DNA from 2 places in the Alcaligenes sp. WGS1538 genome. Region 2 is predicted to be linked to the other one. Evidence: predicted binding sites of a transcription regulator. Region 2 holds the regulator's gene; the other holds the start of a gene.
What was found. The regulator LexA, encoded in region 2, represses DNA repair genes until DNA is damaged. The targets are predictions, from matches to a motif close to ACTGTATNNNNATACAGT.
Positions count from the first base shown of each region.

Region 1: the regulator LexA is predicted to act here: its motif matches at 4,531-4,548, upstream of dinB (DNA polymerase IV).

Region 1 covers NZ_CP171109.1:68,578-77,467, forward strand. Annotated here, with positions in the region: gene ACF3ND_RS00325 (ABC transporter ATP-binding protein) at 1-696, opposite strand, end outside; gene ACF3ND_RS00330 (ABC transporter permease) at 700-1,614, opposite strand; gene ACF3ND_RS00335 (ABC transporter permease) at 1,616-2,602, opposite strand; gene ACF3ND_RS00340 (ABC transporter substrate-binding protein) at 2,756-4,327, opposite strand; gene dinB (DNA polymerase IV) at 4,580-5,734, shown strand; gene ACF3ND_RS00350 (acetylornithine transaminase) at 5,925-7,115, shown strand; gene ACF3ND_RS00355 (2,4'-dihydroxyacetophenone dioxygenase family protein) at 7,311-7,820, shown strand; gene ACF3ND_RS00360 (AraC family transcriptional regulator) at 7,817-8,800, opposite strand.
Region 2 covers NZ_CP171109.1:1,581,096-1,589,985, forward strand. Annotated here, with positions in the region: gene ACF3ND_RS07445 (CaiB/BaiF CoA transferase family protein) at 1-72, opposite strand, end outside; gene tig (trigger factor) at 266-1,576, shown strand; gene clpP (ATP-dependent Clp endopeptidase proteolytic subunit ClpP) at 1,577-2,230, shown strand; gene clpX (ATP-dependent Clp protease ATP-binding subunit ClpX) at 2,330-3,631, shown strand; gene lon (endopeptidase La) at 3,775-6,240, shown strand; gene lexA (transcriptional repressor LexA) at 6,429-7,082, opposite strand; gene ACF3ND_RS07475 (GNAT family N-acetyltransferase) at 7,185-7,748, opposite strand; gene ACF3ND_RS07480 (aromatic amino acid transaminase) at 7,817-8,890, opposite strand, start outside.

The sequences.
Region 1 (8,890 bases), 1.5 Mb from region 2:
GCGCCCGGCGTACATGACGGCCACGCGGTCCGCCGTCTCGGCGATCACGCCCATGTCGTGCGTGATCAGCATCACGGCCGTGCCCTGCGAGCGGCACAGCTTCTTGAGCAGGTCGATGATCTGCGCCTGGATGGACACGTCCAGCGCGGTGGTGGGCTCGTCGGCCACGATCAGCTTGGGCTCGGCCGCCAGGGCCAGGGCGATCACCACGCGCTGGCGCATGCCGCCGGAGAACTGGTGCGGGTAGTGGTCGATGCGCTCGCGCGCGGCCGGGATGCCGGTGGCCTCCAGCAGCTCGATGGCTCGTTCGCGCGCCTGCTTCCAGGATAGCGGCAGGTGCGTCACGATGGTCTCGGCAAGCTGCCGGCCTACGGTGTACAGCGGGTTGAGCGAGGTCAGCGGGTCCTGGAAGATGGCGCCGATCTGGCGGCCGCGCACCTTGCGCATCTGTTCTTCGTCCAGATTGTCGATGCGCTGGCCGTCCAGCAGTATCTGGCCGCCGCTGATGCGTCCCGGCGCATCGAGCAGGCCGATGATGGAGGAGCCGGTCAGGGACTTGCCGGCGCCCGATTCCCCCACCACGCCCAGCACTTCGCCGGCGCTGATGGAGAACGACACATGATCGAGCGCATGCAGCACGCCATGCCGGGTCGGGAATTCGACGCACAGGTCTTGGACAGTCAATAAGGCAGTCATGGTTCAGTTCAGTTTGGGGTTCAGGGCGTCGCGCAGCCAATCGCCCAGCAGGTTGACCGACAGCACTAGTAGCACCAGCATGGCGCCGGGGAAGATGGTGATCCACCACTCGCCGGAGAACAGGAAGTCGTTGCCGATGCGGATCAGGGTGCCCAGCGAGGGCGAGGTGGCCGGCACCCCCACGCCCAGGAAGGACAGGGTGGCCTCGGTGATGATGGCGGTGGCCAGGTGCACGGTGGCCAGCACCAGCACGGGCCCCGTCACGTTGGGCAGCACGTGGCTGAACATGATGCGCGGCGCGGACACGCCGATGACGCGCGCGGCCTGGACGTACTCGCGGTTCTTCTCCACCAGCGTGGAGCCGCGCACGGTGCGGGCGTACTGCGGCCAGCCGGCCAGGGCGATGGCCCCGATCAGCACCGGGAAGGCGATGGCATCGTGCATGTTCAGCGGGAAGACGGCGCGCGCAACGCCGTCGATCAGCAGCGCGATCAGGATGGCCGGGAAGGACAGCTGCACGTCGGCCACCCGCATGATGAAGGCATCCACGCGTCCGCCCGCGTAGCCGGCGACCAGGCCCAGCACGATGCCCGCGAGCATGGACAGAAGCACCGAGGCCAGGCCGATCAACAGCGAGGTGCGCGTGCCGTACAGCAGGGCGGAATACAGGTCCCGGCCCTGGCTGTCGGTGCCCAGCAGGTAGCGGGCCTCGCCGTCGGCGGCCCAGACGGGCGGCTTGAGCGCGTCGATCAGGTTGATGGAGGCCAGGTCGAAGGGGTCGAAGGGCGCTATCCAGCGGGCGCCCAGGGCGCCGATGAACAGCAGCAGCGTAAGGATGGTGGCCGCGACGGCCATGGGGGAATGGCGCCACGACCAGACCAGGTCGCTGTTCCAGGCGCGTTTCAGGCTGGCGCTCATGTCAATGCCCCTTGGCGCCCGACAACTGGGAGCGCAGACGCGGATCGACCAGGAAGTACAGCAGGTCGACCAGCAGGTTGATGATGACGAAGACCAGGGCGATCAGGCACAGGTAGGCCGCCATGACAGGGATGTCGGCGAACTGCACGGCCTGGATGAAGAGCAGGCCCATGCCCGGCCACTGGAAGACGGTTTCGGTCACGATGGCGAAGGCGATGATGCCGCCCAGCTGCAGTCCGGTGATGGTGATGACCGGCACCATGGTGTTCTTCAGGGCGTGTCCGAAGTGGATGGCGCGCCGCGAAAGGCCGCGGGCGCGGGCGAACTTGATGTAGTCGGCGCGCAGCACTTCCAGCATCTCCGAGCGTACCAGGCGCAGGATGAGCGTGAGCTGGAACAGGCACAGGGTGATGGCCGGCAGGATGAGGTGCTTGATGCCGTCCCAGGTCAGCAGGCCCGTGCTCCACCAGCCCAGGCGCACCACCTCGCCTCGGCCGTAGCTGGGCAGCCAGCCCAGCAGCACGGAAAAGACCAGGATCAGCAATATGCCGATCAGGAAGGTGGGCAGCGAGATGCCCAGCAGGGAGAAGGCCAGCACGCTCTGGGCGAGGAAGCCGTTGCGTTTCAGGGCGGTGTATACCCCCAGCGGCAGGCCTATGAGCAGGGCCAGGAAGGCGGCCACCACGGACAGCTCCACGGTGGCGGGCAGGCGTTCCTTGAGCAGTGTGGAGACCGGCTGGGCCTGGCGCAGCGACAGGCCGAACTCGCCCTGCACCGCCTGGCTCACGAAGCGGGTGAACTGCACGGGCGCGGGCTGGTCCAGCCCGAGGCTGGCGCGCAACTGGATGCGATCCTGTTCAGTGGCGTCCTGGCCCAGCATGATGGTGACCGGATCGCCGATGTAGCGGAAAAGCACGAAGGCCAGCAGGCTGACCGTCAGCATGACGAGGACCGCCTGGATCAGGCGGCGGATGATGAATACCAGCATAGGCTGCTCCTGGTGGAATGCGAGGATCACTCGCGACCCCAGTGTTGTCTTTATAGTTTGAATTCGTCCATGGATTGCGCAATGGGGGGCATGGCTCCCTGCGGCGGCAGGACAGGTGCGCCGCCCCGGATGCGGGGCGGGCGCGGGACGGGTTTACTTGATGGTCACCCACTGGGCGGACAGGCGGTTGTCGGCGCGGTGGATCACGTCCACGTTCTTGGCCATGGCCCAGGGAATGATCTGGTCGTGCAGGGGAATGTGGCCGAATTCCTTGGCGTGGATCTCCAGGACCTTGTGGATGGCCGCGTCGCGCTTGGCGGTGTCGGTCTCGGTCTTGATCTGGTCGATCAGCTTGTCCACCTCGGCGTTCTCGTAGTTGCCGAAGTTGAAGGAGCCGTCGGCGCCTTCGCCCTTGCTGTGCATCAGGCTTTGCAGGGTGTACAGGGCGTCGAAGGTGGGCACGCCCCAGCCGAACAGGTAGGCGCTGGTGTCGTAGTTCTGCACCTTGGGGAAGTAGGTGGCGCGCGGCATGGCGTTCAGGCTGGCCTTGACGCCGGCCTTGGCCCACATGCCCACCACGGCCTGGCAGATGGCCTCATCGTTGATGTAGCGGTTGTTCGGGCAGTCCAGCGTGAAGGACAGGGAGTTCTCGTAGCCGGCGTCCTTGAGCAGTTGCTTGGCCTTGTCCAGGTCGTAGGGCACGCGCTGGGCCAGCTCCTTGGTCCAGCCATGGACCTGGGGCGCGATCATGGTGCCGGTGGGGGCGGAGGAGCCGCGCATCACGGCCTTCTTGATGGCCTCGGTATCGATGGCCAGGTACAGGGCCTCGCGCACGCGCTGGTCGGCAAAGGGGTTCTTGCCCTTGATGGTGCTGTACTTCAGTTCGGGACTCTTCTGGTCCAGGCCCAGGAAGATGGTGCGGTATTCGTTGCCTTCCACGATCTTGGCCTGCTGGCGCAGGCGCTGCAGGTCCTGGGCGGGCGGGTCCAGCACCAGGTCCACTTCGCCCGAGAGCAGGGCCGCCGTGCGGGTGGCGTTCTGCTTGATCGGGGTGTAGATCACTTCGGTGACATTGCCGATCTTCTTGTCCTTGTTCCACCATTGCTCGTTTTCCACGAAGACGGTGCGCACGTCCACTTCACGCGACTTCAGCTTGTAGGGGCCGGTTCCGTTGGTGTTGCGCGCGGAATAGGTTTCCTCGTTCTTGTTGAAGTCCTGCGGCTGGGCGGCGTTGTTCTTTTCCGACCAGTCCTTGTTCATGATGAACACGTTGGTCAATTGGCGCAGCAGCACGGGGTTGGGGGCGGTGGTGATGATGTCCACCGTGTGCTCGTCCACCTTCACGGCCTTGTCGATGCCGTTCACGTAGGCCTTGAAGTTGGAGGTGGGCGCCAGGGCGCGATGGATGGAGAACACCACGTCGTCGGCCGAGAAGGGTTCGCCGTTGTGGAATTTCACGCCTTCGCGCAGCTTGAAGCGCCAGACGGTGGGTTCGCGCTGCTCCCAGGACGTGGCCAGCGAAGGCACGATCTTGAAGTCCTTGTCGTAATCCACCAGCGGCTCGTACACATAGGAACTGCCGGTGATGATGAGGTTTTCATTCTGGGCGTGCGGGTCCAGGGTCATGAAGTCGCCCTGGCTGGACCATCTCAGCGTTTTGGCATGGCCGGCCAGGGGTACGGCGACCAGGGCCGCCAGTGCGGCGGCCAATAGTGTTTTTTTCATGAAAACCTCCTTGTGGGGTGTGTGGTTCGCTGACGAGTGGCTGCATAGTATATGAGCCACACAAGCCGACTCAATACGTAATTTCAGCTATAAGTCAGATAAGCTCATTACATGATTTCAGTGAAAAGCTCGTTTTATGTAATTTAGTGACCTGGGTCAACCATCGGTTCATTCAGCCGGGCGCCCGGTCTTGGCGCTACAATGGTGTCTATATATACAGTATGGAGGCTGGCCAAGGCCCAGGCGCAGGGGATGGAATCGCTTGACCGACGCATCGCGCACGTGGACATGGATGCGTTCTACGCCTCCGTGGAGCTTTTGCGCTACCCGCATCTGCGCGGCCTGCCCGTGGTCATCGGCGGGCGCAGCACGCAGGCGCCGCGCCAGTTGCCCGACGGCAGCTGGCATCTGGCACGCCTGGGGGATTATGTCGGGCGCGGGGTGGTCACCACCTCCACCTACGAAGCGCGCCAGTTGGGCGTGTTCTCCGCCATGGGCCTGATGAAGGCGGCCCAGCTGGCGCCCCAGGCCATCCTGCTGCCGGCCGACTTCCACGCCTATCGCCATTTCTCGCGCCTGTTCAAGCAGGCCGTGGCCACAGTGTCCGATCGCATCGAGGACCGCGGCATCGACGAGATCTACGTGGACCTCAGCCACAGGACCGAAGACAGCCTGGTCCTGGCCGAGCAGATCCGTCACGCCGTCAACCAGGCCACGGGCCTGACCTGTTCGGTGGGCGTCACGCCCAACAAGCTGCTGTCCAAGATCGCCTCCGAGCTGAACAAGCCCAACGGTGCCTGCGTGCTGACCATGGAGGACGTGCCCACGCGCATCTGGCCCATGTCGGTGGGCAAGATCAACGGCATTGGCCCCAAGTCCTTCCAGAAGCTGGCGGGGCTGGGCATACACCAGATCGGCGAACTGGCCGCCGCCCCGGCCGAGCTGCTGCAGGAGCATTTCGGCCTGCGCTACGCCCGGTGGCTGATGGCTGTCTCCCGGGGCCAGGACGAGCGGCCCCTGTCCACCGAACGCACTCCGAAGTCCACCAGTCGCGAAACCACCTTCGAGCGCGACCTGCACGTGCGCCAGGACCGCGCCCGCCTGTCGGCCGTGCTGCAGGCCTTGTGCGAGCAGCTGGAGCAGGACCTGCGCAAGTCCGGCATGTGCGCCCAGACCATAGGCGTCAAACTCAAGTTCGAGGACTTCAAGATCGTCACCCGCGACCTGTCCCTGCCCGTGCCGGTGCTGGCGTCCGAGGCCATCCTGGCTGCCGCGCGCCAGAACCTGAAGCGCGCCGTGCTGGACCGGCGCCTGCGCCTGCTGGGCGTCAAGGCCAGCGCCCTGCTGCCCATCAGCGAGCTGCCCCCGGAGCAGCCCCGCCAACTGAACCTGGACGGCCTGTTCTAGCTGCCAGGCCCGTCGGCGCGCGGCTTGCGGCCGGCCCGGGCGCTCCGTTTGTGCCGGAAAAGGGACAATCGGCGGCCGGAAGGCAATTGTCCCAGGCTCAAGCGTTCCGGTCGGGGCAGGCTGCGTTAGAATTGGCTTGTCCAGCCGCCGGGCTGGTTTATTTTTTCTTCTTTGATCAAGGTTTGCCGTTATGGAATTCGATCGGGCCGGTGTACGTGCATTAATGGAAATTACCCAGCGTCCGGAGTTGGTTTTCGTGCGAGGAGAAGGTTCCTGGCTGGAAGACCACAACGGCAAGCGATACCTGGACACGGTCCAGGGCTGGGCGGTGAACGCGCTGGGCCACAGCCCCGCCGGCGTCATCAAGGCGATCAACGAGCAGGCCGCCAAGCTGATCAATCCCTCGCCCGCCTTCTACAACGAGCCCTCCATCGAGCTGGCCAAGCGCATCGTCACGCACTCCTGCTTTGACCGCGTGTTCTTCGCCAACAGCGGCGCCGAGGCCAACGAAGGCGCGATCAAGCTGGCCCGCAAGTGGGGCCAGCTGAACAAGGACGGCGCCTACAAGATCATCACCTTCGACCATTCCTTCCATGGCCGCACCCTGGCCACCATGTCCGCCTCCGGCAAGCCCGGCTGGGATCGCCTGTTCGCGCCCCAGGTGGAGGGCTTCCCCAAGGCCGAACTGAACAACCTGGAATCGGTCCGCGCCCTGATCGACGACAAGACCGTGGGCATCATGCTGGAGCCCGTACAGGGCGAGGCCGGCGTCATTCCCGCCACGGCGGAGTTCCTGCAGGGCCTGCGCACCCTGGCCGACGAACATAAAGTGCTGCTGATCGTGGACGAGGTGCAGACCGGCATGGGCCGCACCGGCACGCTGTTCGCCTACGAACAGGCCGGCATCCGTCCCGACATCATGACCCTGGGCAAGGGCATCGGCGGCGGCGTGCCGCTGTCGGCGCTGTGCGCCCGCGAGGAAGTGGCCTGCTTCCAGCCCGGCGACCAGGGCGGCACCTACAACGGCAACCCTCTCATGACCGCCGCCGGCGTGGCCGTGTTCGACGAACTGACCTCGCCCGGCTTCCTGGACGCGGTCAACGCCCGCGCCCGGCAACTGTCCGAGGGCCTGCTGGCCATCAGCGCTAAGTGGGGCATGCAGGGCGAGCGCGGCTCCGGCCTGCTGCGCGCCCTGATCCTGGACCAGGATGACGGTCCGGCCATCGTCAACGCCGCCCGCGAGCGCGCGCCCGAAGGCATGCTGCTCAATTCGCCCCGCCCCAATCTGCTGCGCTTCATGCCCGCCCTGAACATCACGTCCCAGGAAATCGACCTGATGCTGGCCTGGCTGGACGAACTGCTGGTGCAGGTGCGCGGCTAAGTCCCCGCTGCCTTCCCGGAAAAACCCGCCTCCTCGGCGGGTTTTTTCTTGCGCGCCCGGCATGGGCGCGGGCGGTCCGTGCCGGAAGCGGACAGACGCCGCCCCACATCATGCGGTTTCTGGATAGTTTGGCGGCGTATCGATTCCTAGAATGAAGTCCGGCATCACGCCATCATTTCAACAGGAGACAAACACATGGAACAGACCGTCGACAAGTACATCGAGGTGGAACGGCGTTTGGATCAGGTGCGGGACCAGTTTGCGCTGGTGGAGGGCCATTTCGACACGTCGGAAGAGACCTCGCCGTGGATTCCCTTCATCCCCAACATCTGGCTGCGCCACTTGAGCTTTGACGTGCGCAACAACGTATCCGTGCACATCATGCGCGCGGACAAGGGCGGTTCGCTGGGCCGGCATCGGCACCGTGCCAAGGTGACCGGCTACGTGCTGAAGGGCAGCCTGCGCTACGAAGAATATGACTGGGTGGCCAGGGCGGGCGACTACATCCATGAAAGTCCCGGCCGCACGCACACCCTGGTCTCCGACGAGGGCATGGAGACCTTGTTCCACCTGGGCACGCCCATCGAGTTCCTGGACGAGCAGGATCGCATCATCGAGATCGTGGATGTGTTCTGGATGATGGACCACTACCTGAGCTACTGTAAGCAGCACGATCTGCCGATCAACAAGGCCATGTTCATCTAGGCCGGACCGGGCGGCGCGCGCTGCCCCGTGGCGCTCGGCAATTCGCCGAAGCGCGCCTGGTAGTAGGCGGAGAAACGGCCCAGGTGCCCGAAGCCGTGTGCCAGCGCCACCTCGGTGACGCCGACGCGAGGGTCGGCCAGCAGGCATCGGCGCGCGGCCTCCAGGCGCAGGTTGCGCGCCCAGTTCATGGGCGATTCCCCATGGTGGCGGCGGCACAGTATGTGCAGCGCCCGCGGGCTGAGCCCGGCCGCTCCGGCCAGGTCGGCCAGGGAAATGGGAGCGTGCAGGTGACCCAGCACGTAGGCCTGCGCCTGCCGCAGGCGCGCCAGCCCGGCCCGGTCCTGTGATCCGAGCAGAACCTGTTCGCGGGCCGCTGGCTCCTCGGCGGCGCCGTGGCACAGCAGGAACAGGGCGAGTCCGGTCTCGACATGGCGCAGCCAGGCGGGATGGTCGGAGCCGGACAAGGACAACAATTGCCGGATCAGGGCCGCCCACTGCGGCGCGTGGCGGTCGTCGATCTTGCCTGCGGGAGCGGGGCGTACGCCTGTCGGCGCGTCCTGCGCAGAGGCCCCGTCGAAAAGGGCATGGGGGACCTTGAGAATGAGCTGTTCGCAACCGCCCTGCCAGAGCGTGCGCACCTGCTGGCGCGGCGACAGGATGGCGACCTCGCCCGGACAGGCGGTCAGCGTGCAGCCGTCGCTGATGAATTCGGCGACGCCGCGCAAGGGCATCTGCACCAGGCTGAAGTCCTGGAAGCCGTCGGCCTGGATCTCCACTTCGGCCCCATAGCCCAGGATCATGACGCTGATGCGGCTGATGTCGCGGCGAAACAGCGTCGTGTTGACGCGGCCCCGGCCCCACGTCAGGCCGTGCTTGGAGATGACTTTGCTCAGTTCCTGGTGCGACGGGTCCGCCGCCTGTGAATGAAAGACCGGGCTGCGGTACAGTCCCGACAGGTCCAGCCCTGCTGCCGCCGCCATGTGGAACCCTCCGTTCCCGAGCATGAGTGGAAATGTGGCAAGGGCCTAGTGTAGGCCCGCCCGGCCGGCGCCTGCATGGGGGGTATCCCT
Region 2 (8,890 bases):
GGCGAAGGGGCCGGCGATCAGCTGGCCCAGCTCCAGGACCCGGATGCCGGCCAGGGGAGTGCTAGTGTGCATGTCTGTCTTGCGTATGTCGCTGAAAATAAGGGATGATAGCCCTGCGCGGCTGTCTTGTCCTGACCGTGCGCCCCGGCGCCGGGGCCCGCCACAAGAAATAATGATTGATAGATCGTTTGTTTGGATTTACCGTGCTACTTTCCGGTAAAATACCGGATTACCCTTCTCAATTAACCAATTTTATAGGTCTTCAATGCAGCCCGAGGTTGAAATTCTGTCCGGCTTGGAGCGCCGAGTCGATGTGGTCGTTTCGGTGGCCGACGTAGAAAAACAAGTCCAGGCCCAGCTCAAGCGTGTGGCTCGTACGGCCAAGGTACAGGGCTTTCGCCCAGGCAAGGCGCCTCTGTCCGTCATCGAACGCACGCATGGCCCTGGCATCCGCTACGACGCCATCAACGAGGAAATCGGCAAGGCCCTGGACAAAGTGTTCCAGGACGCCAAGCTGCGCGTAGCCGGCACGCCTAACCTGGAAGCCAAGGAAGGCGAGGCCGCTGAAGGCACCATGGCATTTTCCGCCACCTTCGAGGTCTATCCGGACGTGCAGGTCCCCGACCTGTCCTCCCTGGAGATCAAGCGCGCCACCGCCCAGGTGTCCGACGAGGACATCCAGCGCACCGTGGACGTGCTGCGCAAGCAACGCGCCACCTACGAATCCAGCGCCGATCGCCAGGCCCAGGAAGATGACCGCATCACCCTGGACTTCGTGGGCACCATCGACGGCGTGGCCTTCGAAGGCGGCAGCGCCGAAGGCTTCCAGTATCTGCAGGGCCGCGGCCGCATGCTGCCCGAGTTCGAGAACGCCGTCGCCGGCATGAAGGCGGGCGAAACCAAGACGTTCCCGCTGGAATTCCCCGCCGACTACGCCGGCAAGGAAGTGGCCGGCAAGACCGCCGAGTTCAAGATCACCGTGACCGACGTGGCCCGGCCCGTGCTGCCTGAGCTGGACGCCGATTTCGCCAAGTCCCTCGGCCAGGCCGAAGGCGACGTGGAGAAGCTGCTGGCCGACGTGCGCGGCAACATCGAGCGCGAAATCAAGGCCCGCGTGCAGGCCCGCAACAAGGCCGCCGTCATGGACGCCTTGCTGGCCGCCAGCGAATTCGACGTGCCCAAGGCCCTGGTCGACAACGACGTGCAAGGCCGCATCGCGTCGGCCCGCGCCGAGCTGAAAGAGCGCGGCGTGCCCAACGCCGACAAGATGCCCATTCCCGCCGAAGCCTTCCAGGAAGAGTCCACCCGCCGCGTGCGTCTGGGCCTGCTGGTCTCCGAGCTGGTCAAGGCCGCCGACCTGCAAGCCAAGCCCGAGCAGGTGCGCGCCCGCATCGAAGAGTTCGCCCAGAACTACGAACAGCCCGCCCAAGTGGTGGCCTACTATCTGTCCGATCGCCAGCGTCGCGCCGAGATCGAGGCAGTCGTGCTCGAGGACAATGTCGTCGAACACGTGCTGTCCCAGGCCAAGGTGACCGACGAGGAGGTGGCGTTCGACCAAATCATGGGGACCAACTAAATGTCGTCGAGCTTTGTCGACTTCTACGCCTCGATGAACGGGGGTCATTCCGTGACCCCCACGGGGCTGGGCTACGTGCCCATCGTGATCGAGCAGTCGGGCCGCGGCGAGCGGTCCTATGATATCTACTCGCGCCTGCTGCGCGAGCGCATCATCTTCCTGGTGGGCCCTGTCAATGACAATTCGGCCAACCTGATCGTGGCCCAGCTGCTGTTCCTGGAGTCGGAAAATCCTGAAAAGGATATTTCCCTGTACATCAACTCCCCCGGGGGGTCGGTGTATGCCGGCCTGGCCATCTACGACACGATGCAGTTCGTCAAGCCCGAAGTCTCGACATTATGCACCGGCATGGCCGCCAGCATGGGCGCCTTCCTGCTGTCCTCGGGCACGCGCGGCAAGCGTTTCGCACTGCCCAATTCGCGCATCATGATTCACCAGCCTTCGGGCGGTGCGCAGGGCCAGGCTTCCGACATCCAGATCCAGGCCAAGGAAATCCTGAGCCTGCGCGAGCGCCTGAACCGCATCCTGGCGGCCAATTGCGGCCAGCCTGTGGAGCGCATCGAGGTGGATACCGAGCGCGACAACTTCATGGCAGCCGAAGACGCCCAGTCCTACGGCCTGATCGACCGGGTGATGTCCACGCGAGACGTGTAGGTCCGGCGTCCCCACGGACGACATAAAGCAGTACTATGGCTGTTCTGGGACGGGACTTGTTCCCGTCCTTTTACTATCCTGAAGTGAAAATTTGAATCTATGTCCGAAAAGAAATCGGCCGACGAAAAAGTTCTGCATTGCTCGTTTTGCAATAAAAGCCAGCACGAGGTCAAGAAACTGATCGCTGGACCTTCGTCGGTATTTATCTGCGACGAGTGTATTGATCTTTGTACCGATATCATTCGTGACGAAGCGGCGGGCGCCACGCCCGATGGCGAGCGCAAGGACTTGCCCACCCCCCGTGAAATCAAGGAATTCCTCGATGGTTACGTCATCGGCCAGGAGACGCCCAAGCGCACCCTGGCGGTGGCGGTCTACAACCATTACAAGCGCATCCGCAACGGCAAACCCGGCCGGGACGACGTGGAACTGTCCAAGAGCAACATCCTGCTGATCGGGCCCACCGGCTCGGGCAAGACGCTGCTGGCCCAGACGCTGGCGCGCATGCTGGACGTGCCTTTCGTCATGGCCGACGCCACCACGCTGACCGAAGCCGGCTACGTGGGCGAGGACGTGGAGAACATCGTCCAGAAGCTGTTGCAGAACTGCGACTACGACATTGAGAAGGCGCAGCGCGCCATCATCTACATCGACGAAATCGACAAGATTTCCCGCAAGTCCGACAATCCGTCCATTACCCGCGACGTGTCCGGCGAAGGCGTGCAGCAGGCGCTGCTCAAGCTGATCGAAGGCACGGTGGCCTCGGTGCCTCCGCAGGGCGGGCGCAAGCATCCCAACCAGGATTTCGTGCAGGTGGACACCACCAACATCCTGTTCATCGTGGGCGGCGCCTTCGACGGGTTGGAAAAAGTCATCCGCGACCGTACCGAGAAGTCCGGGATCGGTTTTTCGGCTTCGGTCAAGGCCAAGTCCGAGCGCGGCGTTGGCGAGCTGTTCTCCGAAGTGGAGCCCGAGGACCTGATCAAGTTCGGCATCATCCCCGAGCTGGTCGGCCGCCTGCCCGTGGTGGCCACGCTGGAAGAGCTGCGCGAAGATGCCCTGGTGCGCATCCTGACCGAGCCGCGCAACGCCCTGGTCAAGCAGTTCCAGAAGCTGCTGGAGATGGAAGGCGTGGAGCTGGAGATCCAACCGGCGGCGCTGCATGCGGTGGCCCAGCGGGCCATCAAGCGCCGCACCGGCGCGCGCGGCCTGCGCAGCATCGTCGAGCAGGCTCTGCTGGACACCATGTACGAGCTGCCCTCGCGCAAGGACGTGAGCAAGGTGGTCCTGACCGAGGATGTGATTCTTGGAAAGAGTAAACCCGAATTGATCCTGGGCCGTCCTTTGACCGATAGTAATTCTGACGAAGTCTCTCAGACCTTGAAAGACGCCGCCGCCTAGCGACGGGCAAGGCCCTTTCCTGTTGTTGATCCGGCCTACTTGAAATATCGAAGTTCGCCACAATCTGACCTACAACAGGTTGAACCGTGAAAGGGAAGCCCAGGCTTCCCTTTCGCGTCTAAGGACATTTATAGGAAATTACTATGTCTGCGAGCCAGATTCTCTCTACGGAACCCATTGAGCTGCCGCTGCTGCCTCTTCGCGATGTGGTGGTGTTCCCTCACATGGTGATTCCGCTTTTTGTCGGTCGGCCTCGCTCTATCAAGGCGCTGGAGCTGGCCATGGAGTCCGGCAACAACATCATGCTGGTGGCGCAGAAGTCCGCCGGCAAGGATGATCCTACGCCGGAAGATCTCTATGACATCGGTTGCGCGGCCAGCATCCTGCAGATGCTCAAGCTGCCCGACGGCACCGTCAAGGTGCTGGTCGAAGGCCTGCAGCGCGCGCGCGTGCGCAAGGTCGAGGACGCGCAGACCCACTTCGTCGCTTCCGTGGTGGAAGTGCCAGGCGACGCCGGCAACGCCGCCGAGACGGAAGCCTTGCGGCGCGCCGTGCTGGCCCAGTTCGAGCAGTACGTCAAGCTGAACAAGAAAATTCCTCAGGAAATCCTGACTTCGCTCACCGGCATCGACGAGGCCGGCCGGCTGGCCGACACCATTGCCGCGCACCTGCCCCTGAAGCTGGAGCAGAAGCAGGCCATGCTGGAGACCGCCAACGCGCCCGAGCGCCTGGAGGGTCTGCTCTCGCAGCTGGAAGGCGAAATCGACATCCTGCAGGTTGAAAAGCGCATCCGCGGCCGCGTCAAGAAGCAGATGGAAAAGAGCCAGCGCGACTACTACCTGAACGAGCAGGTCAAGGCCATCCAGAAGGAACTGGGCGAAGGCGAGGACGGGGCGGACATCGAAGAGCTGGAGAAGCGCATCGAAGAGGCCCAGCTCAGCAAGGAAGCGCTGAAGAAGGCCGAGGCCGAGATGAAGAAGCTCAAGCTGATGTCGCCGATGTCAGCCGAAGCCACGGTCGTGCGCAACTACATCGAAACGCTGGTGGGCCTGCCCTGGCGCAAGAAGAGCCGCATCAATAATTCGCTGGCCAATGCCGAGAACGTGCTGAATGCGGACCATTTCGGCCTGGAGAAGGTCAAGGAGCGCATCGTCGAATACCTGGCCGTGCAGCAGCGCGTGGACAAGCTCAAGGCGCCGATCCTGTGCCTGGTGGGCCCTCCGGGCGTGGGCAAGACCTCGCTGGGCCAGTCCATCGCCAAGGCCACGAACCGCAAGTTCGTGCGCATGGCCCTGGGCGGCGTGCGCGACGAGGCCGAGATCCGCGGGCACCGCCGCACCTATATCGGCTCCATGCCCGGCAAGGTCGTGCAGAACATGAGCAAGGTGGGCGTGCGCAATCCGCTGTTCCTGCTCGACGAGATCGACAAGATGGGCGCGGACTTTCGCGGCGATCCATCCTCGGCATTGCTGGAGGTGCTGGACCCCGAACAGAACCACACCTTCCAGGATCACTACCTGGAAGTGGACTACGACCTGTCCGACGTCATGTTCGTGGCCACCAGCAATACGCTGAACATTCCGCCGGCCCTGCTGGACCGCATGGAAGTGATCCGCCTGTCCGGCTATACGGAAGACGAGAAGGTGCACATCGCCTTCGATCACCTGCTGCCCAAGCTCATGAAGAACAACGGCGTGCGCGACGGCGAACTGGTGGTCAAGGAAGAAGCGGTGCGCGACATCGTCCGCTACTACACCCGCGAAGCCGGCGTGCGTTCGCTGGAGCGCGAGATCAGCAAGATCTGCCGCAAGGTGGTGCGCAAGCTGCTGGCCGCCAATCCGCAGGCCGACAATCGTGCCGCGCGCGGCAAGGCGCTGGCGACCGAGGCCATCGTGGTCGATTCGTCCAACCTGAACGATTACCTGGGCGTGCGCCGTTTCTCGTTCGGCCTGGCCGAGAAAGAGAACAAGGTGGGGCAGGTCACAGGCCTGGCGTGGACCGAAGTGGGCGGCGATCTGCTGACCATCGAGGTGGCGGACATGCCCGGCAAGGGCAATGTGCTGCGCACCGGCTCCATCGGCGACGTCATGAAGGAGTCGGTGGAAGCGGCCCGCACCGTGGTGCGCTCGCGCGCCCAGAAGTGGGGCATTGCCGATACCGTGTTCGAGAAGCGCGACCTGCACGTGCACTTTCCTGAAGGCGCCACGCCCAAGGATGGTCCATCGGCTGGTATCGCCATCACCACGGCCATCGTCTCCAGCCTGACCGGCATTCCGGTGCGCGCCGACGTCGCCATGACGGGCGAGATTACCCTGCGCGGCGAGGTCCTGGCCATTGGCGGCCTGAAGGAAAAGCTGCTGGCGGCGCATCGGGGCGGCACCAAGACGGTGCTGATTCCCGAAGAAAACGTCAAGGACCTGGCCGAGATCCCGGACAACGTGAAAAACCACCTGGAGATCATTCCCGTGCGCTGGATCGACCGGGTTCTGGAAGTGGCCCTGCAGGACGCGGTCAAGCCGCTCAGCGACGAGGAAGTCGCTCGTCTGGCGGCCGAGGCCCTGGCTGCCAGCCGTGGTCCAGGCGCGGCTTCGGAGTCCTTCAAGCACTGATGGATGTCCATGGCGCGCCTGCTTCAAGAGAAGCGGGCGCGGCCTGGGCCTGTCAGGTCCGTAGCCGCAGGAAGTGCCCCACGCTGCGCTGCCTGCCGCGCCTTCAAGGCAATGCTTTTTTAGGGCGGCCCGGCAATAAAAAACCCGAAGTGCGAGCTTCGGGTTTTTTCATGGGTGAACGTGCGGGATCAGTGCAATGGCGTGGCGCGGATGAGGCCCACGGCCACGCCTTCCAGGGCGAGCGAGTCGGGGTCGGTAACCACGATGGGTTCGAAATCAGGGTTTTCCGGCAGCAGCAGCACCTGATTGTTCGAGCGCGACAGGCGCTTGACGGTTACTTCGTCGCCGATGCGGGCCACCACGATCTGGCCGTTGCGGGCTTCCGAGGTCTTCTTGACGGCCAGGAGGTCCCCGTCCAGGATGCCGGCGTCCCGCATGCTCAGGCCGCGCACGCGCAGCAGGTAGTCCGGCGCCTGCGAGAACAGGGTGTTGGCCACGCCGATCTCGCGTTCGATGTGTTCGGTGGCCAGGATGGGGCTGCCGGCGGCCACGCGCCCGATGATGGGCAGCAGCAGTGCGTCCGACAGACTGGCCAGCAGGCCGGGTTCGGGGGCGTCGCGCTGGTCTGCGCCCAGCAGGCGGATGCCGCGCGAGGCGCCCGCCGTCAGTTCGATGGCGCCCTTGCGCGCCAGCGCCTTGAGGTGGTCTTCAGCGGCGTTGGCCGATTTGAAGCCCAGCACCTGGGCGATCTCGGCCCGGGTGGGGGGGAAACCGGTGCGCTCGATTTCGGAGCGGATGATGTCCAGCACTTGCTGCTGGCGCGCGGTGAGCTTGACGGTCATGAGTATTGGCTGCTGAATATATATACAGTGATGATTGTGCGTTACTTGTCGCTTTTTTGCAAGGCGCAGCTTGCCTGCCGAGGTGTTTTCTGCCTTGAGCCGTCAGGGGCGGCGCTGCAGCCAGTCGGCGCGGCCTTGGGTGTACAGCACGTGCGGCGCCAGCGGATGGCCCGCGGGCAAGGCGGGGTGATCGAAAGTGCCGGGCTGGCGCCGCATGCCCAGGCGTTCCATCACGGCCTGGGAAGGCAGGTTGGGCAGCGCGGTATAGGCCACGATCTCCTCCAGGCCCAGCACGTCGAAGCCGAAGTCCAGGCTGGCGCGCGCGGCCTCGCTGGCGTAGCCCTTGCCCCAGAGTTCGGGCAGCAGGCGCCAGACCGCTTCCACGCAGGGCTGGAAAGGCAGTTCGGCCAGCGGCACGTTCAGGCCCACCATGCCGGCGAATTGACCGGTGGCGCGCACTTCCACGGCCCATTGGCCCCAGCCCTGCCGCTCGATCAAGGCCTGGCTGCGGCGGGCGATGGCATCGCTCTGGGCCCGGTCCAGGGTGGACGGATAATGACGCAATGCCTGCGGATCCGCATTGAGTCGCGCGAAGGGTTCCAGATCGGACTCCTGCCAGGGGCGCAGCAGCAGGCGAGCGGTGGTCAGGGTAAGGGCTTGGGTCATGTTCGTGTCGCCATTGCGGCAATGAAAAACGCCCTTCCGGGGAAGGGCGTTGCAGGGGCCGGAAGGGATTACTTCAGGACTTTGGCGATGGCCTGGACCACGTAGTCGATGTTCTGGCTGTTCAGGGCGGCCACGCAGATGCGGCCGCTGCTGACGGCGTAGACGCCGTGTTCGGTGCGCAGGCGCTCCACTTGTTCGGCGGTCAGGCCGGAGTAGGAGAACATGCCGCGCTGCTGCAGCACGAAATCGAAGTTCTGGGCCACGCCGTGGGCCTTGAGCTTTTCCACCAGCTGGCTGCGCATGGCGCGGATGCGGTCGCGCATGCCGGCCAGTTCGTCGGCCCAGACCTGGAACAGTTCAGGCGAGTTCAGCACGGTGGCCACCACCTTGCCGCCGTGCGTGGGCGGGTTGGAGTAGTTGGTGCGGATGACGCGCTTGACCTGGCTGAGCACGCGGGAGGTTTCGTCCTTGCTGGAGGTGATCAGTGTCAGGGCGCCCACGCGCTCGCCGTAGAGCGAGAACGACTTGGAGAAGGAGGAGCTGACCAGCATGGACAGGCCCAGGGCGGCGAACTGGCGCACGACGCTGGCGTCCTGCTCCAGGCCGTCGCCGAAGCCCTGGTAGGCGATGTCCAGGAAGGGGACAAGCTTCTGCTCCTGGATGACCTTAGCCACCTGGGCCCACTGTTCGGCGCTGGGATCCACGCCGGTGGGGTTGTGGCAGCAGGCGTGCAGCACCACGATGGATTGGGCGGGCATGGCGCGCAGGGCGGCCAGCATGCCTTCGAAGTTCAGGCCGTGGGTGGCCGCGTCGTAGTAGGCGTAGGTGCCCACCTTGAAGCCGGCGCGCTCGAACAGGGCGCGGTGGTTTTCCCAGCTGGGATCGCTGATGAACACCTGGGAATCAGGCAGGAGCTGCTTCAGGAAATCGGCGCCGATCTTCAGGGCGCCGGTGCCGCCCAGGGATTGCACCGTCAGGGCGCGACCCTCGGCGATGACGGGGGAGTCCGCGCCCAGCAGCAGGGTCTGCGCGCCCTTGTTGTAGGCGGCGATGCCTTCGATGGGCAGGTAGCTGCGGGCCGCGGCGTTGGCCGCCAGGGCGTCTTCCGCTTTCTTGACCGCCTGCAGCAGGGGGATGCGTCC